Regions from separate parts of the Enterobacter vonholyi genome, predicted to be linked through region 2. Evidence: predicted binding sites of a transcription regulator. Region 2 holds the regulator's gene; each other region holds the start of a gene.

Region 1 (7,244 bases), 1.3 Mb from region 2:
GATGTAGTAACAGAGGACATCATTAACTCCTTACTCAGGCGACAGCCTGGCTGACTTTAGGCATGGCGAGGTTCAACGCCTGTTGTTCATTCGCCTGTTCATGAAGTAATTCACCGGCAATTTCGCCTTCACGCATCACCACAATGCGGTCGGCCACGCCAAGCACCTCCGGCAGATCGCTGGAGGCGAAGAGCACCGCCACGCCGCGCTTTGCCAGTTCATAGATCACGTTATAGATCTCGTGTTTTGCCCCCACATCGATACCGCGCGTCGGCTCGTCCAGCAAAATCACCTTCATATCCTCCGACAGCCAGCGGCCTAAAATGGCTTTCTGCTGATTTCCGCCGGAAAGATTCATGATCAGCTGTTCCGGACCCGGCGTTTTGATATTCAGCGAGCGAATATGGTGGTCGGCGTTGCTCGACTCCCAGCTATCGTTTATCAGGCAGCCTGCGCGAATAAACTTGCGGCGAGCGGAAATATTGATGTTGTCGCGTACCGAATGCACCGGAATGATCCCCTCTGCTTTACGGTCTTCCGGGCAGAGCATCATGCCCGCCCCGATCGCGTGGGCCGGTTTCTGAATATCTACCCGTTCGCCGTCAATGGAGACCTGGCCATCGGTAATACGGGTACCGCCGAACAGACCTTTCATCAATTCGCTGCGCCCCGCCCCCACCAGACCAAACAGGCCGACGATTTCACCGCTGCGAACGGATAACGAAATCGGTGTTCTGACGCCCGGCGCTTTGACGTTATCCAGGCGCAGGCGTTCCGGGCCGTACGGGCGCGGCTGCCAGTGATAAATATCGCCCAGATCGCGTCCGACCATTGCCTGAACCAGCTGGTCATGGTTCACCTGCGCCATGTCGGTAAAGGTGCGCACATAGCGTCCATCTTTAAACACGGTGATGGCATCGCTCAGGGCAAAAATCTCTTCCATTCGGTGCGAAACGTACAGGATCGTACGCCCTTCCTGACGCAATTCGCGGATCACGCGGAACAGATTTTCGATTTCACGCTTAGAGAGCGAACTGGTGGGTTCATCAAAGGCAATAATTCTGGCGTTACGCGCCAGCGCCTTGGCAATTTCAACCATCTGCCACTGGCCGATGGAGAGATATTTCAGCGGCGTCTGGGGATCGACGTCCAGACCCAGGTGTTTAAGCTGCAGCCCCGCTTCATAATTGAGTAGCGAACGATTCACCACGCCGCCTTTATGCGGGAGCTGTCCTAGATAGATATTTTCCGCCACGGTCATCTCGGGAATGAGGTGCAGCTCCTGGTAGATGATCGCCACCCCGGCATTGAGCGCCGCCGTGGTATCGGCAAACGCCATCTCTTCGCCGCGAATGGCCAGCGTGCCGGTCGTGGGCGCGTAGTTGCCGCTGAGGATCTTCAACAGCGTGGATTTACCCGCGCCGTTTTCCCCCATCAGGGCGTGAACCTGGCCGGCATAGCAGTCGAAGCTGATATCGGTCAGCGCGTTCACACCGGGGAAGGTTTTCCCGATGCCGCGAAAAGAGAGATACGGATCAGACTGTTGCATAACGTCTCCGTGATTCCTGTAGTGTGTACGTCTGGCCCCTCACGATGTATGAGGGGCGCAATCACAGCGTATTACTTACCGCCCAGTCCTTTTTTCGCCAGCTCCTCTTTGAAGTTGTCGCGGGTGATCAGCACCACGTCGGTCACTTCGGTAAATTTCGGCGGTTCGGCCCCTTTGGTGACCCAGTTGTAGAGCATCTCACTGGATTTGTAGCCGTGAACGTCCGGGCTTGGCAGCAGAGAACCGTAGAAACCGGTAGCCTGCGCTTTGGACAGCTCGCTGACGGCGTCAACGCCGTTGATGCCAATCCCGATCACGTCAGGCGCTTTGAAGCCCTGGCCTTCCGTCGCACGAACCCCGCCCAGCACGGTGTTGTCGTTCATGCCGACCACCAGCCAGTGTTTGACCTCCGGATGCTGGACGAGCATAGAGTTCGCGGCGTCGAAAGCGCCTGGGATATCGTTGGATTTGGTTGGGACCTTATAGATCTGTTTTTCCGGGAAGCCGGCTGCTTTTAGCGCATCCATTGAACCGGTAGTACGACGACGTGCGGTGTCCAGCTCGTCAGCCGTGATAGCCATCACCGCGGTCTCTTTGACATCCCAGCCGCGCTTTTGCATCTCTTTATAGAGCTCCTGGCCCTGGCGTTCGCCAATTTTTGTCGCCGCCATCATGACCAGCGGGACGGTATCCATCGGCTTGCCTTTAGCGTTGACGAACTGATCGTCAACCGCGATGACCTTCATGTCGTAACCGCGCGCCTTCGCCGCAATCGCCGATCCCAGCTTTGGATCAGGGGTACAGATAACGAAACCTTTTGCACCGCTGGCCGCAAGGCTGTCGATGGCGTTCAGGGTTTTTTCGCCGTCAGGCACGGCGATTTTAATGACTTCAAAACCTAAATCTTTCCCGGCTTTATCTGCGAATTTCCACTCAGTCTGGAACCAGGGCTCTTCGGGCTGTTTTACCAAAAAACCGAGTTTTAAATTCTCAGCGATAGCGGATTGTGACATAACGGCAGCCAGACCGATGGCCGCCAGCGCTTTAGTAAATTTGTGCATGGTAAACTCCAGCTTTAGCATTCTTTTCTGTAGGGAATAAGTGCGTGCTTCTTATTTAATCGGACTTAAAACAAGGCATTAGCGCTTACCTCGTCATAAGCGTTATTGCTGGTGATAGTTTTAGCGGGAAATTAATCATCCATAAGAGAGCCCCATCACACCGCAGAATTACAGTAATTGCGTACATAAATTCAGCGAAAAATGACATAAAAAAGACAGGATTTGTCAGACAAATAGAAGGGGGTTAAGCAGAATTATCCATAAGATTAGCCAAGATATCCCTGATGCCCATCAGCGGGCAAAACGGCACCTGGCGTTAAACGGGTTCAACATGTTTTTCATCACGAATGTACAATGCACCTGAAAAACGTTATTCCGCAGAATTTGATTTAGCGCAATTTTATTGACACATCATATATTCGAAACGATTAAACCGTATTTCTGTTTTTCACGGAGTAATATTCCAACTTAATATTTTGAAAGAGTAACAGTGTGTCACCTCAGCAAAAAACCTTAATATTTAGACACTTAAAAAGCACTCACTTCATGGCGAGCTAATTGCTTTTCTGTACTATATTAAGCTTTGTAATGTATGGTAAACACAGCCTAATTAAGAGTTTTCTTAGACCACAGACAAGGGTATGCTTATTTATATCGAACACAGGAAGTGTATTTCGGTCGACTTCGGTCACGGCAGAATGTGTATTTCTGCTCTTTTCTTCATATTTGCCTGACGCTCAGGTTAAGCAACGGACATCACGTCCCACAGTCAATAAGGATATGAGTATGGCTACCCAAACGATGATGCAAAAACTTAACGCGCAGATGAACCTGGAGTTCTACGCCTCGAATCTGCACCTTCACTTAAGTGCGTGGTGTGCCGAGAATAGCCTTACGGGGTCTGCCACCTTCTTTCGCTCGCAGGCGCAAAGTAACGTCACCCATATGATGCGTGTCTTTAACTTTCTGAAAGCCGCAGGGGCAAATCCTGTCGTCAAAGCCCTTGATGGGATCAACGAAAACTACTCTTGCCTGGAAGAACTCTTCCAGAAAACGCTTGAAGAGTACGAGCAACGCTGCAGCACGCTCAGCAAACTGGCCGATGAAGCCAAAGCGCAGCAGGACATTACGACGCTCAGATTCTTACGCGATATGGGTAAAGAACAGCAGCAGGATGGCATGCTGCTGAAGACGCTGGCGGATGAGATCCATCACGCGCAGCAGGCGGGTTTATGTCCTGAGCAGACAGACCGTCATCTGCTCGACATTGTGTCGGTGCAGCAACACTGAGTTTTTTAATCTGCTCCAACCGGGCTGAGGGTTTCCCAAGAATTTATTAACCTGAAGCGATGAATTTTGTTTCAGGCAAGTGAATAACTGACAGCGATGTCCTGGTCCGGCTGTAAATCGCCGAAGCGTTTCCGTAAGGCCGGGGCGAGGCGCAGGGATGCGCCGAGAGGGTGTGGCCTGCAGGGATGCAGGCTCATGCCCGACCCGATAGCCTGAAGGAATAAGCTGAGGGCACCGCGAAGCGGCGATTTACCGCCGGGAGCCCGGGTCGCCAGGGCGGCGGCGATTGAGCCGCCCTGGCACGTTCACCGGTCATGTCGTTAAAGAGTAGCAAGGAACATGAAGTGAACGGAATGACCACCACAGCCGTATGTTCCCCCTCACCCCAGCCCTCTCCCTCAAGGGAGAGGGAGTCGTCCGTGCAGGCATTGTTTTGTGGGGATCCCTCCTCCCACCTGAGGCAGGATTCCTTTTCCCATCTCCAACCATCTGCTTTTGCTGAAATTTAACAAATCAGATCTGGCTCCCAATGATTAACCACACAACGTGTGATGATTTATTTAGTTACATAATCATTGACGAGGGAGCATCATGATCACCATTGAGTTTGTTGTCATTCTCCTCTGCCTGCTGACGGGTACGCGTTTCGGCGGAATGGGGCTTGGGTTAATCAGCGGTATTGGTCTTTTTATTTTATGTTTTGTCTTTGGTCTGCAGCCGGGTAAACCGCCGGTTGACGTTATGCTGACCATCCTTGCGGTGATTGGCTGTGCCGCTACCCTGCAAACGGCGGGCGGTCTCAACGTCATGATGCAGTTTGCTGAACGTCTTCTGCGCAAACACCCGCAGCACATCACCCTGCTCGCCCCTTTCACCACCTGGATGCTAACCTTTCTGTGCGGCACCGGGCATGTGGTCTACACCATGTTCCCCATCATTGCGGATATCGCCCTGAAAAAAGGGATCCGCCCGGAGCGCCCTATGGCCGTGGCATCGGTCGCGTCGCAGATGGCGATCACGGCCTCCCCCGTTTCCGTTGCCGTCGTGTCGCTGGTCTCCATCCTGGCGGCCCAGCATGGGCTCGGCCACGCGTGGGGGATCCTGGAAATACTTGCCGTCTCGGTTCCCGCTTCACTTTTTGGCGTGGCCATAGCGGCCCTGTGGAGCTTACGCCGCGGGAAAGATTTGGCAGACGACATGGAGTTTCAGGAAAAGCTGAAAGATCCTAAGCAGCGAGAATTTATCTACGGCGGAACGGAGACGTTAATGAATCAACGTTTTCCTAAACAGGCCTACTGGTCCACGTGGATTTTCTTTGCCGGTATTGCCGTGGTCGTTTTGCTGGGGGCATTCCCTGAATTGCGCCCTGCCTTTGAAGTGAAAGGTAAAATGACGGCGCTGTCGATGAACCTTGTCATTCAGATGATGATGTTAATTGCGGGCGCGGTGATGCTGATGGCCTGCAAGGTCAATGCGTCGGCCATTTCCAACGGCGCGGTGTTCAAAGCCGGTATGGTCGCGATCTTCTCGGTGTTCGGCGTGGCGTGGATGAGCGATACTTTTTTTCAGGCACATCTCGAGGAGTTAAAGCTGGCGCTGGAAGGCGTGGTGAAAAGCCACCCGTGGACGTATGCCATTGTACTGTTTCTGGTGTCAAAACTGGTGAACAGCCAGGCGGCGGCGCTGACGGCCGTTGCGCCTATGGGCCTCATGCTGGGCATCGACCCGAAAATGCTGATCGCCTTTTTCCCGGCATCATACGGCTATTTTGTGCTGCCAACCTATCCAAGTGATTTGGCCTGCATCGGCTTTGACCGGTCAGGCACGACCCGCATCGGGAAATTCATAATCAACCACAGCTTCATTTTGCCAGGGCTGATTGGGGTGAGCTGCGCGTGCGCGGCGAGCTACCTGCTGGTCCAGACGTTCTTCTGACAGCATCAAAGGGCGACACGTACCGTCGCCCATTTCCCTGCTTAGTGGGATTCACCCTGCGGCGTGAATCGCAGCTCGATCAGCGCGATGGCTTTCTGGATCGCACGAAGCGTTACCGGATCAGCGGCAGCAGGATGGCTGGCGAAATCGATGTTTTTGAGCTGGGTAGACATCTTCTCGCGCACTTCAACCGGCGCAATCACGTCCAGAACATCAAGGATTTGTTTGATAACCAGCTGACAGGCGACAACGTCAGAGACCAGTTCCTGATCGGCGCTCAGGTTTTGTGACATGGGGCTTTCTCCTTATTTAAAGGCCGCCATATTAGCAAAACACGCCCCCTGACATCTCCCCTTCAACGCCTGCAGGTATAAAAAAACCTGCCGAAGCAGGTTTTTTATCAGAACATGGCGCCCGGCGGCACGTCTTTGAACGTGCGGCAGTAATTGGCCCACATGCTTTTCAGGATTTTGCGCAGTTTCACGATGAGGCTCCATTAACTTGTTATACAACTTTATTGTCAACGTGCCTATAATATGACCACTGTCACAAAAATCAATATTTTTGTGACATGCATCACAATTTAATCCGCATGTGGCCTGACAGCGTTAATCCCGGACCCGTTGCAAAGAGTGAGGGCAGATTGTCCGGCTATTCCAGGCATTGCAGCGGGCATCTGCGGGTACGATAACGTATTTCCATCCACTCAGAGCGAACCATGAAAAGAGTCATTGTAGCCGGCACAATCCTGCTGCTCGCGGGGTGTAGTATTAACCGCCAGGCTGAAGTCAGTAGTCTCGATGCCCCAAACGGAATCGTCCGCCTCGACTACGGCCAGGCAGCGCTGCAAAATGCATATTCCGATGAGTATGTGAATAACGGCACGGCGGCAAAAGCGTGTCAGAGCATGGGGTATGCTACCGCCTCAGCCTATGGTCAGCCCATTAAAACCTGTACCCTGACAAGCGGTTCTCTGTGCCTGAACGAGAGCGTGACTATCCAGTACAAATGTATGGGTTACGCCGTTAATCCTAAGTCAAATAATCCGTGGTATTAATCGAAGCTGCCAGCGTGTGCTGGCAGTTTATTTCATTACGAACAAAAATAATTCTCATTAATACATTATAAAAATCGCCAATGCGTTTTATTCCCATTCGTATTTTGAATAAATAAAATAATAATTTTACGTTTTGCAAATAATTAAATAACAAATTATAGTGTCGCTCATTGTGGACCAGAAATAATAATCCGGAGCGTCACCATGCTGAAAACTGAAATGATCGACAAGCTCAACGCACAAATGAATCTTGAGCTTTTTTCATCCCTGCTCTACCAGCAGATGAGCGCCTGGTGCAGCTACCACAGCTTCGAAGGTGCGGCCGCGTTTCTGCGTCGTCACGCTCAGGAAG
Region 2 (7,244 bases):
GGGCCTTCCGCGCCCGGGCTACCCCATCTGTGCCTTATTCATCGTCATTTGTACCGCAGTGAGATGAAGCGGGCAGGTGAGCTCCGTACCGAGGATATTTTTAAAGGTGACATTCCCTTCTGCCATTTTGAGTACATCGAAAAGATGGGGAACGAGCTGATGGCGGCGCTGGAAAGCGAAAAATATCTTGTGGGTCTTGAGAAAGCGGCGTTTGTTGACAGAGTTAGCCACTACTACTGCGAAATCAACATGCTGCATCCGTTTATGGGCGGCAACGGCATTGCCCAACGCGTTTTCTTCGAGCAGCTGGCGCTCCACGCGGGCTACTCGCTGGACTGGCGTGATATCGACCCCGAGCAGTGGGTTGCGGCTAACCGAAGTGGCGCAACGGGAGATTTAACCGCGTTAAACGCTATCTTTGCCAAAGTAGTGAGCGAAGCGCGGGAATCTGAGTAGAATAGGGCGGCATTTTTTTCGGGAGCCGCCATGATTCTGCTGATTGATAACTACGATTCCTTCACCTGGAACCTTTACCAGTATTTTTGTGAACTGGGTGCAGAGGTGGTTGTCCGCCGTAACGACGAGATCGCTCTCGCCGATATCGAGACGCTGGCGCCGCAGAAAATAGTGATTTCACCCGGCCCCTGCACTCCGTCGGAATCGGGTATTTCGCTGGAGGTTATCCAGCACTATGCCGGCAAGCTGCCAATCCTGGGCGTCTGCCTGGGCCATCAGGCAATTGCCCAGGCGTTTGGTGCCACCATCGTGCGCGCCGCGAAAGTGATGCACGGTAAAACCTCTCCGGTCACCCACGCCGGCACCGGGGTGTTCACGGGGCTCAATAATCCTTTAACCGTGACGCGCTACCATTCCCTGGTCATTGACCCGTCGACGCTGCCCGACTGTTTTGAGGTGACCGCCTGGAGCGATACGCAGGAGATCATGGGGATTCGCCACCTCGAATGGGATCTCGAAGGCGTGCAGTTCCACCCGGAAAGTATCCTCAGCGAGCAGGGGCACGCGCTGCTGGCAAATTTCCTCAATCGCTGAAAATCTGTTGCCTTGCTGTGATTTTTTATGCATATTTTGTGATTATATTTTCACATTCACTGTGACATAAAATGGATGGTCATGACATGGCAACTGAACAACCAGCAATTACCCGCGCGACATTTGATGAAGTGATCCTGCCGATTTATGCACCGGCTGAATTTATCCCGGTGAAGGGAAAAGGCAGCCGCGTCTGGGATCAGCAGGGTAAAGAGTATGTGGATTTCGCGGGTGGTATTGCGGTCACGGCGCTGGGTCATTGCCATCCCGCGCTGGTGGAGGCGCTGAAAACCCAGGGCGAAACCCTGTGGCACACCAGCAACGTGTTCACCAACGAACCGGCGCTGCGCCTGGGCCGCAAGATCATTGATGCTACCTTTGCGGAACGCGTGCTGTTTATGAACTCCGGCACTGAAGCCAACGAAACTGCCTTTAAGCTGGCGCGCTACTACGCGACAACGCGCCACAGCCCGTACAAAACCAAAATTATCGCCTTCCACAACGCCTTCCACGGACGCTCCTTCTTTACCGTTTCCGTTGGCGGCCAGCCGAAGTATTCCGACGGGTTTGGCCCAAAACCGGCCGATATCGTCCACGTGCCGTTTAACGATCTGCACGCGGTGAAAGCGGTGATGGACGACCACACCTGCGCAGTTGTTGTCGAACCGATCCAGGGTGAAGGCGGCGTGACCGCGGCAACCCCGGAATTCCTGAAAGGGCTGCGCGCGCTGTGCGACGAGCATCAGGCGCTGCTGGTCTTTGATGAAGTGCAGTGCGGGATGGGGCGTACCGGCGATCTGTTCGCTTATATGCACTACGGCGTGACGCCGGATATTCTGACCAGCGCCAAAGCGCTTGGCGGTGGTTTCCCGGTGAGTGCGGTACTGACGACACAGGAGATCGCCTCTGCGTTCCACGTCGGTTCTCACGGCTCCACCTACGGCGGTAACCCGCTGGCGAGCGCCGTGGCGGGTGCCGCGTTCGACATTATCAACACGCCAGAGGTGTTGAACGGCGTTAGCGCGAAGCGCGAGCTGTTTGTGAAACACCTGAAAAAGGTTGATGAGCAGTACGACGTGTTCAGCGAGATCCGCGGGATGGGGCTGCTGATTGGCGCCGAGCTTAAGCCGCAGTACAAGGGCCGCGCTCGCGACTTTCTGCACGCCGCCGCTCGCGAAGGGGTGATGGTGCTCAACGCCGGACCGGACGTCATGCGCTTTGCGCCGTCGCTGGTGGTGGAGGATAAGGATATTGAAGACGGGTTGACCCGGTTTGCCGCGGCGGTTGCGAAGATCGTTAAAGGCTAATATTCGGTTCGTTTCAACCGGCGCGTTAACCAAATGCCGTGATGCGGACGCTGACGCCATGCCACCGACGAAATGGTGTGCATGGTGTTCAGATGCCCCAGAACGCGCTGCAAGTGCTGCTCCAGGGTGCTCATTGGCCCGTGGGTCAACGTCTCCGGCGCTTCCAGAATGTTTGAGTCTCCCGACTCGCCCGGCGCGTCATACTCCAGACGCTGCTGACACCTCTGCAACGCAATTTCACATGACTGCAGATAGCGCTGCGCCAGGTCCGGCGTCAGCATCGTGTGCTCGCGCGCCAGCGTGGTCATGGCGTTAATGTGCTCGACGATAAACTGGCTATGCGTCACCCAGAGCTTCATATCGGCCAGATAGTGCGAATTAAAGCCCGGCTCCTGCATCGCCTGGTTAAGCGAGTTGAACAGGGCGTTGTGCGCCTGGTTGACTTTCATGCGCTGATAGGCCAGCGGGGACGGCTGCGGGTCATCGCTCAGGATCAGGCGAATGGCCTGCTGGTCGGCCTCCAGCGCGTCGTGGGCGTTCTGTCTCAGCAGCCCGCTCTGCCACTGCGGCCAGAGCCAGACCATGCCGCCAAAGGCAATCAGGCAGCCGATCAGAGTATCAATCAGCCTGGCGACAATAAACTGTTCGCCATTGAGCGTAAGCAGCTGCAGGGTATATACCGCCGTCACCGTAAAGCCCACCATCGCCCAGCCATAGTTTTTGCGGATAATTAGATAGCTCACCAGCGTGATCGCCAGCATCCCTGCCAGGGTATAGCCTTCCGGCACGTGGAAGTGCAGCGTTACTCCCGCAATGATCAGCCCGGCCATCGTTCCGCCCGCCCGGTGCAGAATACGCACCCGCGTGGCACCGTAGCCGTTCTGGGTGACAAACAGCACGGTCATTAAGATCCAGTAGGGCTTCGGCAGATGCAGCGCCATGCCCATCAGGCTGGCGGTACTGAGCATCACGCTAATCCTTGCGGCGTTGCGCAGGGCGGACGATTTAAAAGAAAGATAGCTTTTGAGCGCGGGCAATAACGGCAGCCGTTTTTGCTTATCCGCCATCAGGTCGCGGGGATAAAGCGGACGCTGGGTGCGCAATACCCGGGCGATGCGGCTGAAGTGCCAGGCGGCAAACTGTCCGACCGGGTTATCCGGATGCTGGCGGGCGATTTTCTCCAGCGCGCCGAGCTGTTTATCCATGTTAAAGCGCGTGGGGTAGCGGTGATAGAGAATATCATCGGCCAGCACCCGCAGGCGTGCGGAGACGGTCTGCGCGTTCCAGCGGATCACCGCTTCGGCATGGCTGCGCTCGACCAGCTTTTGTACCTCCTGCGGGTGGTGCAGGCTCACGGAGATATGTTCCTGTAGATCCAGCCCGACCTGGAAGGTGCGCAGCAGGCGTTTATACTCGTGGTTCTTGTTGGCGGCGAGCATGTGTAGCTGCTGATAGCACTGGCTTATGAGATCCACCACCTTCTGCTGGCGCGTCAGCAGCGGCGGTAAGGATTTTTCCGGATCGGTATGCTGGGTGAGCAGGGTGTATTTGGCCTCGCAGTAATCCGCCAACTGCACATAGAGCAGGCTCAGGGATTCGCGCAGCGGCTGTTCGCGCCACAGCCAGAACCAGAACCAGTTAAACAGCCCGTACCACAGCGTCCCCAGAGCGTAGATCAGCAGCGGCTCCCACACAGGCATATTCCCGGCGAGGCTCAGCGTGAAGATGGCCGCAATCAGCGAGGCGGGAAGCAGGCGGGCGTGCAGCGAGCTGATTTCGGCGGTGACGCCGAGCGTCATCGCCAGCACGGTCAGGATCAGCGGCAGCGGGATATCACGAGCCAGTAACAGCTGTACGGCGAGGCTACAGCCCGCAAACAGGCAGCCGCCAACGATCAGGCGTTTGAAAAAGCGCTTATGCGGCGTGTCCAGACCGGCGATGTTGCAGCAGGCGGGTACGAGAGAAAACAGCAGGCCCTGCTGAAGATGTCCGAGGATCAGGCCTATGGCCACGGGTAGACACAACACCAGCGTTTGTCGCAGTGCGTAGTTAACTTCCGGGTGATAGATCAGCCTGCGCCACATGGGGAGTAGAGACAAAAACGGCGTGACACCTTGCGATGGCACGCCGTTTAAGCGGAATTAACGCGTTCCGTAGACCACGATGGTTTTACCGTGGGCGGAGATCAGGTTTTGATCTTCCAGCATTTTCAGGATACGGCCTACTGTTTCACGGGAGCAACCGACGATCTGACCAATTTCCTGACGGGTAATTTTAATTTGCATGCCGTCCGGGTGGGTCATGGCGTCTGGCTGTTTCGCCAGGTTCAGCAGGGTCTGCGCGATACGGCCGGTAACGTCCAGGAAGGCGAGGTTACCCACTTTCTCTGACGTGACCTGCAGACGGCGCGCCATCTGGGAAGAAAGACGCATCAGAATGTCAGGGTTAACCTGAATCAGCTGACGGAACTTCTTGTAAGAAATTTCAGCCACTTCACATGCTGTCTTTGCACGAACCCAGGCGCTACGTTCCTGGCCCTCTTCAAACAGGCCCAGTTCACCGATGAAATCGCCCTGGTTCAGATAAGAAAGGATCATCTCTTTCCCTTCTTCATCTTTGATCAGCACTGCCACCGAGCCTTTAACGATGTAATACAACGTTTCCGCTTTTTCACCCTGGTGAATCAGCGTGCTCTTTGATGGGTACTTATGAATGTGGCAATGAGACAAGAACCATTCGAGAGTCGGGTCTGTTTGCGGTTTGCCAAGCACCATGCGCTGTTATCCTCTGTTATAAGCTGTCACCAGAGTCATCAAATGCATCCGGACTCTGGGGTTGCAATCGAATTCTTACCCATACCCTGGGAAGTCGGCTACCGTAACGTTTCGCAGCCAGTAAAGTTTGATGTCCTCTGCATACATGTGTAACGTCAATGTATTACTGTAGCATCCAGAGTGTTTTAGCATAGCTTTCGCCGCGTGTCTCCTGGTGTCTCGCTTCAGCATGATGCAGGTCGCCTTCCATTGCGAGAAATGTAACGCACGCGTAATCTGTCACCAAAAATGCAACGTTGGAGTTTAAGAATATGCAAGCGCGCGTGAAATGGGTTGAAGGTTTAACGTTCCTGGGCGAATCCGCGTCAGGGCACCAGATTTTAATGGACGGTAACTCCGGCGATAAAGCGCCAAGCCCAATGGAAATGGTGCTGATGGCGGCAGGCGGATGCAGCGCCATTGACGTGGTGTCGATTCTGCAAAAAGGTCGTCATGACGTGACGGATTGTGAGGTTAAACTCACCTCAGAACGGCGTGAAGAGGCGCCACGTCTGTTCACCCATATTAACCTGCACTTTGTGGTCACAGGTAAAGAACTAAAAGACGCGGCGGTCTCGCGTGCGGTGGATCTGTCTGCGGAGAAGTACTGCTCTGTGGCATTAATGCTGGAGAAAGCGGTAAAAATCACGCATTCGTATGAAGTGATCGAGGCGTGATTGATGGGGCATCGTGCGTGTTGATGCCCTCACCCTAACCCTCTCCCACAGGGAGAGGGAACATGCTCACGCAATCTGCTTCCCTTCCATCAGTCGCTCCACCAGCGGCGTCATGATGAGCTCCATCGCCAGCCCCATTTTTCCGCCCGGCACGACCAATGTATTCATGTGCGAAATAAACGAGCCCTGCAGCATGGCCAGTAGCCAGGGGTAATCAATGCCTTCGAGATTGCGGAAATGGATCACCACAAAGCTCTCATCCAGGGATGGGATACTTTTGGCGGCAAACGGGTTGGAGGTATCCACCGTCGGCACGCGCTGGAAGTTGATATGGGTGCGGGAGAACTGCGGCGTCAGGAAGTTGATGTAATCTTCCATGGAGCGTACCACCGAGTCCATTACCGCCTCTCGCGAATGGCCACGTTCGCTCATGTCGCGCGTCAGCTTCTGGATCCACTCCAGGTTCACGATAGGGACCACACCGACCAGCAGGTCCACGTGGCGCGCCACGTCGTGTTGCGGGGTGACCACGCCGCCGTGTAATCCTTCGTAAAACAGGACGTCAGTGGGTTCCGGCAGCGGTTGCCATGGGGTAAAGGTTCCCGGCACCTGATTCCAGGGAACGGCTTCATCATAGGTATGCAGATACTTGCGGGACTGCCCTTTACCGCTCTGGCCGTACTCAATAAAGGTTTGTTCCAGCAGGCCGAAGTCATTGGCTTCCGGACCGAAGTAGCTGATGTGTTTACCCAGATCGCGCGCCTTACGGATGGCCATGTCCATTTCCGGACGCGTGTAGCGGTGAAAGCTGTCGCCCTCGACCTCCGCCGCACGGAGATTCAGCTGGGCGAAAATCTTGCGAAATGCGAGGCTTGTGGTGGTGGTTCCCGCACCACTCGACCCCGTAACGGCTATAACCGGATGTCTGGCAGACATAGCAACTCCCTGACTGAAAAGGGTGGAAGATCAGCCGTGAAACGCGTTGCGGGGCATGATATTGACCGTCTCATGCAGTTCTGACCACACCAGCACCACGTCGCCGCTTTTCAGCTGGCGCTTTACATCGTTGACCTTTTGCTCAAGCGAGCGTTCCTGTTCACCATAATCGGTGCCTTCGCGTAATACAAAGCTTTCAATCAGATTATCGAGCGTTTCGGGAGCCAGATCCTGCCAGGGAATAATCATTTTGCACCGTCCAGATAAGGGGTTAGCCAGTCAGGAATACGCGCCTCAAGCCACATTTTCGGGCGGCGCAGCGTGCCGCCGATAAACCCGACGTGGCCGCCGTGCTCGGTCAACTGATAGTGAACGTTGTCGGGCAGGAATTCCTGCGCGGGGATCGAGTGATGATCCATAAACGGGTCATCTTTGGCATGAATAATCAGCGTTGGCTGCGT
Region 3 (7,244 bases), 340 kb from region 2:
TCTGTCTGATTCATTATTTCATCCTTACCGACGCACGCCGGAGGCCGCCGCGCGCTCCAGCACCACCTGCGCGTGGTTAATAATCGGTGCATCCACCATTTTGCCGTTAAGCGACACCACGCCCAGGCCGTTACGCTCGCCCTCTTCTGCCGCCTCAATCACCCTTCTGGCGTGATCCACCTCCTCCTGCGTCGGGGCGTAGGCGTTGTGCAGCAGGTCAATCTGGCGCGGGTTGATCAGCGATTTGCCGTTAAAGCCCATCTTGCGGATCAGATCGACCTCGCGCAGGAACCCGGCCTCGTCGTTTACGTCTGACCACACCACGTCGAAGGCGTCGATGCCCGCCGCGCGGGCGGCGTGCAGCACGGCGCAGCGGGCGTAGAACAGCTCGGTGCCGTCGCCGCGCTCGGTCTGCATGTCCATCACGTAGTCAAAGGCGGCCAGCGCAATGCCGATGAGGCGCGGAGAGCTGCGGGCAATCGCCACGGCGTTGATGACGCCAATGGCCGACTCAATCGCCGCCATTACGCGGGTGGAGCCGACCTCGCGGCCACACTCCTGCTCGATGCGCTCAAGGTGGCCCTCCAGCTCGTAGATGTCGTCCGGCGTGTCGGTTTTCGGCAGTCGGATCACGTCCACGCCTGCCCGCACGGCGGCTTCCAGATCCAGCAGGCCAAACGGCGTGCTCAGCGGGTTAATGCGCACCACGGTTTCGATATCCTGATACATCGGGTGCTGCAGGGCATGGAACACCAGCATGCGCGCGGTATCCTTCTCGCGCAGGGCAACGGCGTCCTCAAGGTCAAACATGATGGAGTCGGGACGGTAGATAAAGGCTGTGGAGAGCATGGCGGCATTAGCGCCCGGCAGGAACAGCATACTGCGGCGGAGTTTGCTCATTTCAGCGCCCCCCAGTTGATGGCCTGTTCATCGGCGGCACGCATCAGCGCGCTTTGCAGGCGGGCGCGGATCACACAGTCCAGCGCCCCTTTGTCTTCAATAATAATTAATCCCTGGTGCACGTTCATGGCGCGCAATGTGTCGTTGACCACCTGGCGAATTTGCTCGCCAAACTGCTTAATCACTTCACTGTGGATGACTATCTCCAGCTCGCCGTGAGCGGGAGCGATTTTCACCATCAGGTCGCTGGACTCCTGCGTTCCGGCCAGCGCCTCCCTTACAATTTTCATGATAAATTCCTGGTAGTTAAGCGACTTCCGCACTCGCACGGTAATGCGTTTCGAGATGCGCGAAGGTGGAGTCCGGGACAATCTCCCGGATCCTGGAAAACTGCTGTGTCTTCAGTAATCGACGCACTTCGGACGCCGATATGGCGTTACCGGTGGCCTTGATGCGCGGCATTTCCACCACCTCAATATGTGAGGCCAGCAGGTCGTGCAGCGTCTGGTTGTACTGGCGGGTGATATCGCAGAACGGCTCCGAGCCGATGAAGCGGTGCGTGATGCCCAGCGCCGGGGCGATAAAGTCCCGAAAGATCAGCACGTCGATCTCACTCCACGCCTGCTGCACTTTGCCGGTCTCCTTCAGGAAGTAGGCCGGAAAGGTGGCTCGAGAGATGATGTACTGCGAGCCTTCATGCACCACGACGTTCGGCAGATGCGCCACGCCCGCGCGCACCATCTCAAGACGGGCGCTGAACGGAAAGAACGAGGCGTCTTCACGCACCACGAACAGATGCAGGGCATCGCACCGCTGCGCCGCCTGCTCCACCAGATGGCGGTGGCCGAGGGTGAACGGATTGGCGTTCATCACGATGGCGCCAATGTTCTCCCCGCACTTGCGCTTCGCGCTCAGGGAACGGCAGTAGCGCTCGATCCCCTGCGGGGTGTTCTCCATCAGCACCGCGTTGTTCCCGCTCTGGGCAATCGGCCAGAAGCCGCTGCGGGCAAAGCGCTCCCGGTTGCACGGACGGGTGCAGAGGAAGAGGTGAAAATGGCCGCACTCCAGCGCCGCATTTTCCACCTCTGCCAGCAGCCGCGCGCTGAGGTTCTCGCCGCGAAGCTGCTCGTTGACCGCCACGCATTTGATGACGTTGGCAGCAAGCCCTGCGCAACCCACCAGCTGCGGGCCGGACCAGGCTTCGACGAACAGCGTGATGTCGTTGTCCAGGCCAAGGCCGCTGTCTGCCAGCAGGTAACGGATCTGGCTTAAGCGTTCCGGGTGTTTCGCCACGAGGGTGTGGCGAAAATCGATGGGTTGCGAGTGCATGCTGCCGCCTTACTTAATGTGCTGCCGCAAGCCCGACGGCTGGCGCTTCCACGATTACGTTGCTCAGATGACCGATATGCTCGATCTCCACCTCAATGCGATCGCCCTCTTTCATAAACAGCGGCGGATTGCGCTTTTTACCCACCCCGCCCGGGGATCCGGTGATGATCACGTCGCCCGGGCTGAGGCGGGTGAAGGTGCTGATGTACTCGATCAGCTCCGCAACTTTGTGGATCATGCTGCTGGTGTTGTCTTCCTGCACCATGCGGCCGTTCAGCCAGGTGCGGATTGCAAGCCTGTGCGGATCGGGGATCTCATCTGCCGTCGCCATCCACGGGCCAAACGCGCCGGTTTTGCGCCAGTTTTTACCGGCGGTAAACCAGGTGTGCTGCCAGTCGCGGGCGGAGCCGTCCATGTAGCAGCTGTAGCCCGCCACGTGACGCAGGGCGTCGTCACGGCTGATGTTCTCCCCGCCTTTACCGATGATCACCGCCAGCTCTCCTTCGTAGTCGAATTCGCTGGAGTGGCGCGGCTTCAGCACCGGTTCGTTGTGGCCGGTCTGTGAATCCGGAAAACGGACAAACAGGGTTGGGGCCGGGTTGTGCTGGTCAAACTCCTTGCGCTTGTCGGCGTAGTTCATGCCCACGCAGAGGATTTTTTCCGGCTGCTCAATCACCGGTAAGAAGGTGATGGCGCTCATCGGCACGTCCACGGCATCGTTCAGGTAGCGGGTGGCCTGTGCCAGCCCGTTACCCTGCAGCAGCGCTTTAAGATCGCTGTAGCGGTCGCCAAGACGGCGGCCTAAATCAATCACGCCGTCGGCCTGGACGATGCCGTAGCTGCGTTTTCCCTGGTATAAAAAGCTTGCGAGTTTCATTGTTCTTTCCTGAAAACTTAAACGAGGAAGTTGCCCAGAATCAGCAGTGAGACAGAGACGTTAATCGCCCCGCCGATACGGGTAGCAATCTGGGCGAATGGCATCAGGCTCATGCGGTTGCCTGCGGTCAGGATCGCCACGTCGCCGGTACCGCCCTGACCGCTCTGGCAGCAGGAGACGATGGCGACATCAATCGGGTGCATACCAATCTTTTTGCCGACGAAGAACCCGGTCGCCACGAGCGCGGAGACGGTGCTGATAATCACCAGCAGGTTGGTCAGCGTGAAGGCGGCCACCAGTTCATGCCACGGGGTGATAGCCACGCCAACGGCAAAGAGAATCGGATAGGTCACAGAGGTCTGGAAGAATTTGTACACCACCTGAGAGCCTTCCAGCAGGCGCGGAGAGGCACCGTTACAGAGCTTCACCAGAACCGCCATAAACAGCATGCCGACCGGAGCAGGCAGGCCAATCAGCTTGTGGCCGAGCATGCCCAGCATGTAGAGCAGCACCGCCAGCAGCGCGCCGGAGGCGATAGTGGTCACGTCCGCCTTGCCGGAGAATGCAGGCTGAGAGACGGTGGCATCGGCATTGGCGCGGTTAGGCATCAGCTGGCCTTCACCGGTCAGGTGTGGATAACGCTTGCCCAGCTGGTTCAGGCAGCCGGAGATGATGATCGCCGTCAGACCGCCGAGCATGACCATCGGCAGCACGCGACCGAGCGCCACGCCCTGGTCCATATGCAGCAGGGTGGCATAGCCGATGGAAAGCGGGATTGCCCCTTCGCCCACGCCGCCCGCCATAATCGGCAGAATGATAAAGAAGAAGATCTGGAATGGCTCAAGACCCAGCGCCAGGCCGACGCCCATCCCTACCAGCATGCCGACGATTTCGCCGCACAGCATCGGGAAGAAAATGCGCAAGAAGCCCTGGATCAGCACCGTGCGGTTCATGCTCATGATGCTGCCGACGATAATGCAGCAGATATAGAGGTAGAGGATGTTGGTGGATTTGTAGAACTTGGTGGTGGACTCGACCACCACGTCCGGCAGCAGGCCGTAATAGACCAGCGCGGAAGGGATAAAGGTGGCGCAAATCGCCGCCGCGCCGAGCTTGCCGACAATCGGCAGGCGTTTGCCAAACTCGCCGCAGGCAAAGCCGAAGAAGGCCAGCGTGGCCACCATGACCACGATATCGCTCGGCAGTTTTCCGCCCAGGCAATCAATGGCAATCAGCACGCCCGCCAGAACGAACAGCGGCAGAGGAATAATCCCGATTTTCCAGGTATCCATAATATGCCACCAGCGCTCTTTGAGCGAAGGTCGCTGAATTTCAATCGGGTCGTGGGTAACAGAGAAAGAATCGTCAGTTGTGCTCATAATAAGCCCCTTGGTTATTTTGTGCGTTCAGCTTAGAGTCACAAAGGCTTACTTTATGTGAGGGATGGCATATTAAAAGCGAAGTTTTAATGGCAGCTATGGTTTTAATGGTTTCTTTTATTTAATGTGATTTATACCTTATTTATTGCCGTGGTTTTTATGGTTTCTTTTCTAAATTGAACAAACAAATAACATTTGTTGATGCAGCCCAAAGCACGTTAGCCTTTTGGATAACGCTTTTACAGCGCCCGCTGTGCAAGGGATCACAAGTTTTCGGCAAAGCGGGCGTACGCGCAAAAAAAGATGATATATTGGCGATCTTTGTCGCTACCTTGCGTGATAGTTATGAAAGTCTCTTTCCAGATCAAGCTGTTTATTTCGCTGGTTGCCTTTTTCTCAGTGCTTTTTGCGTTACTGGGCGGATATTATTATGCCGACGTAGGGAAACAGCTTTATCAGGAAATGAGTACGCGAGCCAAAATACAGGCTGAAGAGATTGCGCTTATTCCGACATTGCGTAATGAAGTTGAACAAAAGAATATCAACGCCATCCATGATTTTATGCAGAAGATTTCTGCGCACAGCGACGCCAGCTTTATTGTGATTGGTGATAATAAAGGCCAGCATCTTTTTCACTCCGTCTTTGCCGACAGAGTGGGCACCACGCTGGTAGGCGGTGACAACGAAGCCGTATTGCAGGGTAAAAGCATCACCACCATCCGCAAAGGCGGGCTGGGCATTTCGCTGCGCAGTAAAGCCCCCATCTTCAACGCTGCAGGACAGGTGGTCGGCATCGTTTCGGTCGGCTATCTCACCAGCTACCTGGACACCATTACCGTCAGTAAGGTGGTCAACATTCTGATTGCCGCCGTGCTGCTGCTGATTGCTCTCTTTATCTTCTCCTGGTTCTTTACCCGCAGTATTAAGAAGCAGATCTTCTCCCTTGAGCCGCGCGAGATCGGCCTGCTGGTGCGTCAGCAGAAGGCCATGATGGAGTCTATTTATGAAGGGGTGATTGCCATTGACGATCAAAGGCGGATTGAAGTCATCAACCAGGCGGCGCGCAAGCTGCTGGGCCTGAGCCAGCCGGCCCGTGAACTGCGCGGACAGCTGATAAGCCAGGTAATCGATCCGGTCCCGTTCTTCGGCACGCAGACGATGCTGGCGAAAGATACCCATGACGAGATTTGCCGTTTTAACGATCTCACGGTGATTGCCAGCCGGGTACACATCATGCTTGAGGGATCGCTGCAGGGCTGGGTGATCACCTTCCGCGATCGCAACGAGATCGACTCTCTGAGCGCCCAGCTCAGCCAGGTCAAACGCTATGTCGATAACCTCCGCATTATGCGCCACGAGCAGTTAAACCGGATGACCACCCTCTCCGGCCTGCTGCATATGGGCCGCTATGAGGAGGCGATTGGCTACATTCAGGCGCAGTCTGAACACGCCCAGGAGCTGCTGGACTTTATCTCTTCGCGCTTCAGCTCACCGACCCTGTGCGGTCTGCTGCTGGGGAAAGCCGCCCGCGCGCGGGAGAAAGGCGTTGAATTGTGCTTCGATCCGGCCTGTCGGCTGGATAAATCATTCCTTCCCCTCGGGGAGCAGGAACTGATTTCGATTATTGGTAACCTGCTGGATAACGCCATCGAAGCGACGCAGCGGTCGCCGCTTCCCCACGCGCCGGTGGAGGTGCTGATAAAGCTCAGCGACCAGGAGCTGATTATTGAAGTCGCCGACCAGGGCGTTGGCATTACACCGGAGATCCGTGAGCGGATCTTTGAACGCGGCATCACCACCAAGACGCGCGGCGATCATGGGATTGGTCTGTATCTGATCGAAAGCTATGTCACACAGGCTGGCGGCGCAATAGAAGTTGCCGATAATACCCCGCGCGGCGCCATTTTCTCCCTGTTTATCCCGGCCACGGGAACCGCCCGGCAACTGGAAGACACCGACTATGCAACATGAACTTATCGACGTACTGATTGTTGAAGACGAGAACGAACTGGCGCAACTGCACGCGGAGCTGATAGGCAAACATCCGCGTCTGAGGCTGGTGGGCATTGCCTCGTCGCTGGCTGCGGCCCAGGCAGAACTTGCAAATAAACAGCCGCAGCTGGTGCTGCTGGATAACTACCTGCCGGACGGCAAAGGGATCTCGCTTATCAATAACCCCATGCTGGCCCGCGCCAACTGCTCGGTGATTTTTATTACTGCCGCCAGCGATATGGACACCTGCAGCCAGGCCATCCGCAACGGCGCGTTCGACTACATCCTCAAACCCGTCTCCTGGAAGCGGCTCAGCCAGTCGCTGGAGCGGTTTGTGCAGTTTGCCGAACAGCAGCGGGTCTGGAAGATTGTCGACCAGCAAAACGTCGATTCTCTGTATCAGCTGCAGGCGAAAAACTACCGCCAGGACAACGGCAGCAAAGGCATTGAGGAAAATACGCTGGCGCGGGTGCAGTCGCTGTTTAACGACAAGGCAACGCACTGCTTTACCGTGGATGAGGTGGTGAGCGAGACGGGGTTGAGTAAAACCACCACCCGTCGCTATCTGGAACACTGCGTCGAGTCGGGTTTTCTGACGGTGGAGATGCTGTACGGCAAGATCGGGCATCCGAGGAGGATGTACAAGCGTAGTGCGGTTTGATGAGACGTTCCCTCTCCCAGGGGGAGAGGGTTAGGGTGAGGGCAGCAGCCCGCACTATCTCAGCACATACCCATACAGCCGCTTAATCCCGTCGGCATCCTTCTCG
Region 4 (7,244 bases), 1.0 Mb from region 2:
GGGCGGAATTTCCCCCATTGTCGGGTGTTTCCAGCGCATCAGTACTTCCAGCCCGGTCATCTGGAGCGATTTAGCATCGACGACGGGCTGATAGACTACATAAAACTGGCCGCGCTTAATCGCGCTTAAAATCTCTTTACCCGGGTTGAGGCGAATGCTGAGGATATAGTAGTTGAGCGAGCCGGCACAAATGCCGCATACCAGCCCGAAGAACAGGGCGTAAAGAATTTCATCGCTGGTCCAGGCGTCCGCATACAGATTTATGGTCAGGGGAACGTCTTTCAGCGTTGCGGTACGGGCCGGCGTTTCATGAAGATCGTGCGCGTTGACCAGCATGCTGGACCGCGTTGACAGCGCATGATCGCCAATGATGATGGCGATGCCGGCAAATTCGTCCTGGCGAGCCGTGTAGAGCAGGTAAGGCGTCAGGTTGAGATTCACTGAGGTAAATACGCCGCCGTCCTTCACTAGCGGGTTACGGTACCAGATGGCAATGGCGGGCTTGTTGGGCAACATCGGAGTGCCGGGAAGCAACGCCATATCAATCTGTTTGTCGATGTGCAGCTCAGGTATCAGCTCCTCCATCGGGGAATTCATCGGACCCGTAGCAGAAGAGCAGAACGCCATTTTGTCTCTGACCAGCAGGAATGCGCGAACGTTAACGCTAAAGGCAGCGCGCGAGGTGAGTTCCTGATTTACGTCGTGGCAATTGTTTAACGTGAGCGGCTGGAGCACATCGATAGAATTTTTTAACTCATCGAAATAGCTCTCCATATAGATGCTCACATCGTGGATCAGGGTGTCGAATTTGACTTCCCGCTTGTGGTAGCTCCAGAAAAATTGCAACGAACCCAGGAGCAGGGCGGCGATCAGGCCTGTGATGATGCTGAGGATCAGTATCTTGCGATTGCTGGAGAAATAGCGGGTGAACATAGACGTCGTAATTCCTGAAATGCCGCTGGATGTATTCAGTGTAACGGGCAAAAAAAAACACTGCCGAAGCAGTGCTTTTTTTCATCATATCGCCAGCCAAGGGATAACCAACGATACGATAGTCATATTAACTGCGGGTCAGTACGCGGCGTGCTTCGTTGTAGCGCTTCTTCCAGTACGGTTCATTCATGCTGGAAATGGTGACACCGCTGCTGGTGGAGGCATGTACGAACTGGTCATTACCAATGTAGATGCCAACATGGCGACCTGTAGAACCGGCACGGAACAGGACTAGATCACCGGTGCGCAGTTTGGTACGTGAAATCGACTTGCCCATCTCCTGCTGTTCATAGGTTGAACGCGGAAGATCTAACCCAAATTGCTCGCGGAATGTACGCTGTACAAAACCGGAACAATCAATACCTGTTTTTGTGCTGCCGCCAAGACGATAACGCACGCCTTTCCAGTCAGCATACTGGTCCATAATGCGGGACTTCACGTCCAGATTACGTACCATATTTTCAAATTCATCCTGAGAGGCTTGCAGTGACGAGGAATCTTCCATTCCCACAACACGCGTCTCAGGATGCATATTCTTTGCGGTGTTCGATGTACTACATGCAGACAACAGTACCGCGACTGCTATCGCCGGGATTCCCCGTAAGATATATCTCAGAAACGGTTGAGATTTGACCATTTTGTTTATTTTCCCTTGAAGTCCTTAACGACAAATATCGTTATAAAAATGCCAAACGTGACGAGACTAATTATCTGTTCACATTGAGACAATTCTTTCTGGTCACATTTGTGGTACAGCGCACAAAATTATTCGCCAGCGAAATAATTATCTCTATGGGGCAAAACGAGTTCGAGATTAACCGATTGCCTGGGGTATTGCGAGAAAAAAAAGCCTTTTTTTTATAAGAAAATGTGATACAGAAAGTAAAAATCCGTAATTGCTTAAAATGCGGACAGATCCGAGGCTTTATCGCGCAATTGCTTCATTTTTATCATGAATGTGATGACAAGAATATGACGCTGGGAAAAGATCGTGGCGGAAAGGCTATCGGGGATCATGTCGATCCCTGATAGCTCACGTTAATTTAGGTTAGTTATTTGTTTAATTGTTGTTGCGCTCTGCCGGGAAGATAGCGATCGAACAGCGCTATTATCCTGTCGCTCAGTGGGGTCATCAAACACCACGGCAGCGCAATCAGCGCAACGGAGAGCGAACCGACGGCAATATCGGTGAACCAGTGAGCGCCAATCATTACGCGCGGGAAGGCAAAAACCACAAAAATAATCAGGGCTATGGCAAACGCTTTTCTGCCGAAATAGCGAAGCATAATTGAGGAAAAAATAAGCAGCATCATGCCGTGATCGCCAGGGAAACTGTCCTTCGACGCATCTTTTGTTGGAATATGCAGCAGCTCGCTGACGCGATAGATATCGGTGAAAAAGAGCGTTGGGCTGGAACGCTTAACCGGAATAATCGCGGTGGCCAGCTGGTTAATGACGACAGCAAACAGCAGCATCACCAGACCGATAATCAGAATACGCCGACGCACGGCTTTGTCCTCTTTCAGCCAGAAAGAGAGCATCAGGCAGCCCATCGCCAGCAGCGAGAAGCCGTCAAAGGCGCGGTTGTTGGTAATTGCCACCAGCCACAGGAACGCGTTGCTCTTCACCAGCTCCTGATTGAAGAAGTGAAAAATGGCAGAATCCAGCGGGAACCAGAAACCATGATCTGCCGGGATATACCAGGAGAAGAAAAGCGCCAGACCGGCGACATTAAGCAGTAATATCAGGGGAAATCGAGTTGTCATAACGTTCTGCATAGAGTGAAAACTGGGGCAACGTTAGCCGCCCGAACTTAAACGAATCCTCAACAGACTGGACTGGAGGGCATTCCAGTCGGCGTTAACCGCACTAATTAACTCTATACGGCTGTCAGGCGGCGCCACGTTTTGCGTTTCAATAAAGAAATCGTCGCCCTGGCGGTTGATCCGCACCAGTCCGTCCGGGGTGCGCATGATCCCTTTCACGCGATCGACGGGCGCAAGACGGGCCCACTCCAGGATCCCGATGGTGTCAAAAACGGTTTCAGCATCAAAAATCCATCCGCAGGCCTGATATCCCTGGCCGCTATTCAGATTACGACGCCAGCGCTGGTGTTCCGGCAGACTCAGGGCTGCCAGACCCTGTTTAACCGGATGACTGTGCGAATGCTCCGCGCTGGCGGGCAGCTCGGTGCGGTTCAGACGAGGCAGGTTAAGCAGGGCGCTATCAATATTCCCCTGGGTGGTCTGCACCCGTGTGCGATTGCCGCCAAAATGTTGCCACCACGCATCCAGCGCAGCCTGGCTTTCAGCCGTGGCGCGATCTGCTTTATTCGCGACAATAACGTCAGCGGAGGCGAGCTGATCGCGGAAGTTCTCATTAGCCACCGCCTTGTCATCCAGAAGCTGACGCGGATCGAGCAGGCACAGGGTGGCGCGCAAATCGATCCACGGCTCGTAAACCGGGGCGGTCAGTAAATCGAGGATTTGCTTAGGGTGACCCAGCCCGGTAGGTTCAATCAGCAGGCGGTCAGGTTTGCCCTGACGCAGCAGGGTATTGAGGCCGACCTGCATAGGCAGGCCATTGACGCAGCACATGCATCCGCCGGGGATCTCTTTAATCATCGCGCCGCTGGATGACAGCAACGCGCCGTCAATGCCCACCTCGCCAAATTCATTGACCAGCACGGCCCACTTCTCGGCCGGATCTTTATTCGCCAGCAGGTGGAGAATTGAGGTGGTTTTACCGCTGCCGAGAAAACCGGTGATGAGGTTGGTTTTGGTCACGTGCGCTCCAGATCAGAATTGTGATGCTATAACACTATTCTCTCTATCCTGGCGAAAAACGTGACCTGTGAGAAGGGGAAGGGCGAACGGAGGCCTCATCCGTTCGCGTTAAGCGCAGTAATCGTTAAATATTTAACGTTTCGATAACAGCCTGACGTGCGCCGTTGCGGATAATGCGCTGGTATGCCTGGCGGACAGTCTCCACAAAGACGCTGTTTTGTGCGAGATCGTGACCAAAGACCTCACTCAGCCCCAGCAGCGCGTTAACGCGGTCGGCGTCGCTGCTGGCGTTGACGATGGCGCGGATTTTATCGCTGAGGGGATCGCGAACGTCAATCGCATTGCCACGGTCGTCGATACCGCTGACGTAGCGTATCCAGCCGGCCACGCCCAGAGCCAGCAGCGGCCACGGCGTATTTCGCTCAAGATGAACGCGGGTCCCGTCAAGCATTCTCTGGGGCAGCTTCTGGCTACCGTCCATCGCGATTTGCCAGGTCCGATGCTGGAGGGCCGGGTTGGCAAAGCGTTCAATTAGGCTATCGGCGTAGGCGGTGAAATCGACATCCTTAATCCGTAACGTGGGGGCCTGCTCGTTCAGCATCAGCCGACGGGCGGCTTCACGGAACGCCGCGTCCTCCATGCATTCATTAATATGCGCGTAGCCCGCGAGGTACCCCAGATACGCCAGGAAAGAGTGGCTGCCGTTGAGCATGCGTAATTTCATCTGCTCCCACGGCAGAACATCCTGCACCATCTGGACACCCGCCACTTCCCACTCGGGACGGCCTGCGACAAAATTATCTTCCACCACCCACTGAATAAACGGTTCGCAGCTGATGGCGCACGGATCTTCAACGCCGAGCGCGTCGGTGATTTCCGCAAGCGATGCTTCCGTCGCGGCGGGAACAATTCTGTCAACCATCGTTCCCGGGAAGCTCACGTGGCTATCAATCCATTCAGACAGCGCCGCGGAACGCTTTTGCGCCATGCCCAGCACCGCGTTTTTGACCACGTGCCCGTTATCCGGGATGTTGTCGCAGGAGAGCACGGTAAACGCAGGCAAACCGCGCTCGCGGCGGCGGTGGAGCGCTTCGACCAGGATCCCTGGGGCAGAATGTGGCTCTGAGGGGTTTTCAAGGTCGTGGACGATCCGGGGGTTATTCAGATCGAGTTTTCCGGTCGCGGGATCGATGCAATAGCCTTTTTCCGTGATGGTGAGCGATACAATCGCGACCTGAGGCTCGCAAAATTTCTCAATAATGGCGGGCAGGGAGTCCAGCTTTGCGTTCAGGCACTCATGGACGGCGCCGACGATAATCGCCTCATTTCCTTCAGCCCCTTTCTCCAGCACGGTGAACAGATGCTCCTGCGCGCGCAGCTGGCTCATCAGCGCGTCGCCGCTGAACAGGCTAATCTCACAAATCCCCCAGTCGCCGCCTTTTTCATTCAGCACCCTATTTGTTAACAAGGCCTGGTGCGCACGGTGAAACGCGCCAAAGCCAAAGTGAACGATGCGGGAGCGTAATGACTGGCGATCGTAGCGAGGTTGCTGAACCCCGGCAGGAAGGACGGTAGAGGCAATTGTCTTCATGAGATACACACCTGATTAACCATTAATTAACAATGCCAGTGTAAAGTTATATGACAGCAAATAAAATTGGTGAGCCGTAAATATCCCCGTTATGTGAGTTTGATCAATCAATGTGTGGCGGTGTATTGACCCTTTACGGCAAACATGTATGGTAGTCGTCATTGCAGTAACGCATATTGGTATAACAACTTAAGAGGGTGAGGCAATGGAACAAACCTGGCGTTGGTACGGGCCGAACGATCCGGTTTCTCTTGATGATGTGCGTCAGGCTGGCGCAACGGGTGTCGTCACGGCGCTGCATCATATTCCTAACGGTCAGGTCTGGCCGGTAGAGGAAATACAGACGCGTCAGGCGCTGCTGGCGGAGAAGGGATTAACCTGGTCTGTGGTGGAAAGCATTCCTGTTCATGAAGATATCAAAACCCATTCCGGGGAGTATCAGACCTGGATTGCTAACTATCAGCAGAGCATTCGTAACCTCGCGGCCTGCGGTATTGATACGGTTTGCTATAACTTCATGCCCATCCTCGACTGGACGCGAACCGACCTCGAATATCAGATGCCGGACGGCTCAAAAGCGCTGCGTTTCGATCAGATTGCCTTTGCAGCGTTCGAGTTGCACATCCTGAAACGGCCTGGCGCTGAAGCGGATTACAGCGTGGAAGAGCAGCAGCAGGCACTCGAATGGATCAATGCAGCCAGCGACGCGGACATCGAAAAGCTGACCCGTAATATTATTGCGGGCCTGCCGGGTGCCGAAGAGGGGTATACGCTGGATCAGTTCCGCGCCCGCCTGGCGGAATACGGCAATATTGATAAGCACCAGCTGCGTGAAAACATGGCGTATTTCCTGCGCGCTATCGTGCCGGTTGCGGAAGAGGTCGGGGTTCGCCTGGCCGTGCACCCGGACGATCCACCGCGTCCCATTCTCGGCCTGCCGCGCATTGTTTCCACAATTGAAGATATGCAGTGGCTGAAAGAGACGGTCGACAGCATCTATAACGGCTTCACCATGTGTACCGGCTCCTACGGCGTGCGGGCAGATAACGATCTGGTGCGGATGATTGAAACCTTCGGCGACCGCATTCATTTTACGCATCTGCGCGCGACCTGCCGTGAAGAGAACCCAAAAACCTTCCACGAGGCGGCTCACCTGGGCGGCGATGTGAATATGGTGGCGGTGGTAGACGCCGTTCTGGCCGAAGAGGCGCGTCGCAAGCAGATTGGCGATGTGCGTCCTATTCCGTTCCGTCCAGACCACGGCCACCAGATGCTGGACGATCTGCGTAAGAAAACCAACCCAGGCTATTCTGCGATTGGCCGTCTTAAAGGGATGGCGGAAGTGCGTGGCGTTGAGCTGGCGCTGAAGATGACGAAGTATCCGGAGCTTCTGTAAGCTCTGTTGCCCGGTGGCGCTACGCTTACCGGGCCTACAAAAAAACCGGCCTGAGAGCCGGTTTTTTTGTTTTGTAGGTCGGGTAAGGCGAAGCCGCCATCCGACAAACGCCGCAATCAGTCAGCGCGACCCATATAGCGTTTTTCTTCGATATGGATGCGGATCTTCTCGCCAGCGGAGAGGTATTCCGGCACCTGCACCACCAGGCCGGTCGTCAGGGTAGCCGGTTTGTTGCGGGCACTGGCGGATGCGCCTTTGATGCCGGGTGCCGTTTCAACGATTTCCAGATCGACGGTCTGAGGCAGTTCCAGCGCCAGCAGCACGCCATCCCAGGTCAGAACCTGCATGTCAGGCATACCGCCTTCAGGAATGAACAGCAGCTCTTCTTCAATCTGATCTTTGGTGAAGATGTACGGGGTGTAATCTTCTTTGTCCATGAACACGTATTCGTTGCCGTCGATGTAGGAGAAATCAACAT

What was found. The regulator CRP, encoded in region 2, controls carbon source genes, mostly activating them, when cyclic AMP is high. The targets are predictions, from matches to a motif close to ATGTGANNNNNNTCACAT.
Region 1: a site for CRP is predicted at 6,400-6,417, ahead of azuC (stress response protein AzuC). Genes of this name have one in related genera too.
Region 3: a site for CRP is predicted at 4,610-4,627, ahead of AB3N39_RS17460 (2-hydroxycarboxylate transporter family protein). Genes of this name have one in related genera too.
Region 4: a site for CRP is predicted at 5,462-5,479, ahead of uxuA (mannonate dehydratase). Genes of this name have one in related genera too.

The regions. Positions count from the first base shown of each region.
Region 1 is NZ_CP162152.1:2,715,677-2,722,920, forward strand. Features, by position in the region: gene araH (L-arabinose ABC transporter permease AraH) at 1-20, opposite strand, end outside; gene araG (L-arabinose ABC transporter ATP-binding protein AraG) at 35-1,549, opposite strand; gene araF (arabinose ABC transporter substrate-binding protein AraF) at 1,621-2,610, opposite strand; gene AB3N39_RS12815 (non-heme ferritin-like protein) at 3,397-3,900, shown strand; gene AB3N39_RS12820 (anaerobic C4-dicarboxylate transporter) at 4,492-5,835, shown strand; gene AB3N39_RS12825 (DUF2766 family protein) at 5,877-6,128, opposite strand; gene azuC (stress response protein AzuC) at 6,236-6,319, opposite strand; gene yecR (YecR family lipoprotein) at 6,554-6,892, shown strand; gene ftnA (non-heme ferritin) at 7,097-7,244, shown strand, end outside.
Region 2 is NZ_CP162152.1:4,065,192-4,072,435, reverse strand. Features, by position in the region: gene AB3N39_RS19200 (putative adenosine monophosphate-protein transferase Fic) at 1-456, shown strand, start outside; gene pabA (aminodeoxychorismate synthase component 2) at 487-1,050, shown strand; gene AB3N39_RS19190 (aspartate aminotransferase family protein) at 1,137-2,357, shown strand; gene AB3N39_RS19185 (YccS/YhfK family putative transporter) at 2,354-4,441, opposite strand; gene crp (cAMP-activated global transcriptional regulator CRP) at 4,499-5,131, opposite strand; gene AB3N39_RS19175 (OsmC family protein) at 5,443-5,847, shown strand; gene AB3N39_RS19170 (phosphoribulokinase) at 5,914-6,783, opposite strand; gene AB3N39_RS19165 (YheU family protein) at 6,814-7,032, opposite strand; gene AB3N39_RS19160 (hydrolase) at 7,029-7,244, opposite strand, start outside.
Region 3 is NZ_CP162152.1:3,728,923-3,736,166, forward strand. Features, by position in the region: gene citF (citrate lyase subunit alpha) at 1-14, opposite strand, end outside; gene citE (citrate (pro-3S)-lyase subunit beta) at 25-900, opposite strand; gene citD (citrate lyase acyl carrier protein) at 897-1,190, opposite strand; gene citC ([citrate (pro-3S)-lyase] ligase) at 1,207-2,229, opposite strand; gene AB3N39_RS17455 (fumarylacetoacetate hydrolase family protein) at 2,243-3,106, opposite strand; gene AB3N39_RS17460 (2-hydroxycarboxylate transporter family protein) at 3,124-4,485, opposite strand; gene AB3N39_RS17465 (ATP-binding protein) at 4,831-6,456, shown strand; gene AB3N39_RS17470 (response regulator) at 6,446-7,138, shown strand; gene AB3N39_RS17475 (ornithine decarboxylase) at 7,193-7,244, opposite strand, start outside.
Region 4 is NZ_CP162152.1:3,018,407-3,025,650, reverse strand. Features, by position in the region: gene AB3N39_RS14225 (cyclic di-GMP phosphodiesterase) at 1-933, opposite strand, end outside; gene mepS (bifunctional murein DD-endopeptidase/murein LD-carboxypeptidase) at 1,061-1,630, opposite strand; gene AB3N39_RS14215 (phosphatase PAP2 family protein) at 2,046-2,759, opposite strand; gene AB3N39_RS14210 (GTP-binding protein) at 2,793-3,779, opposite strand; gene AB3N39_RS14205 (mannitol dehydrogenase family protein) at 3,904-5,370, opposite strand; gene uxuA (mannonate dehydratase) at 5,576-6,766, shown strand; gene yeiP (elongation factor P-like protein YeiP) at 6,883-7,244, opposite strand, start outside.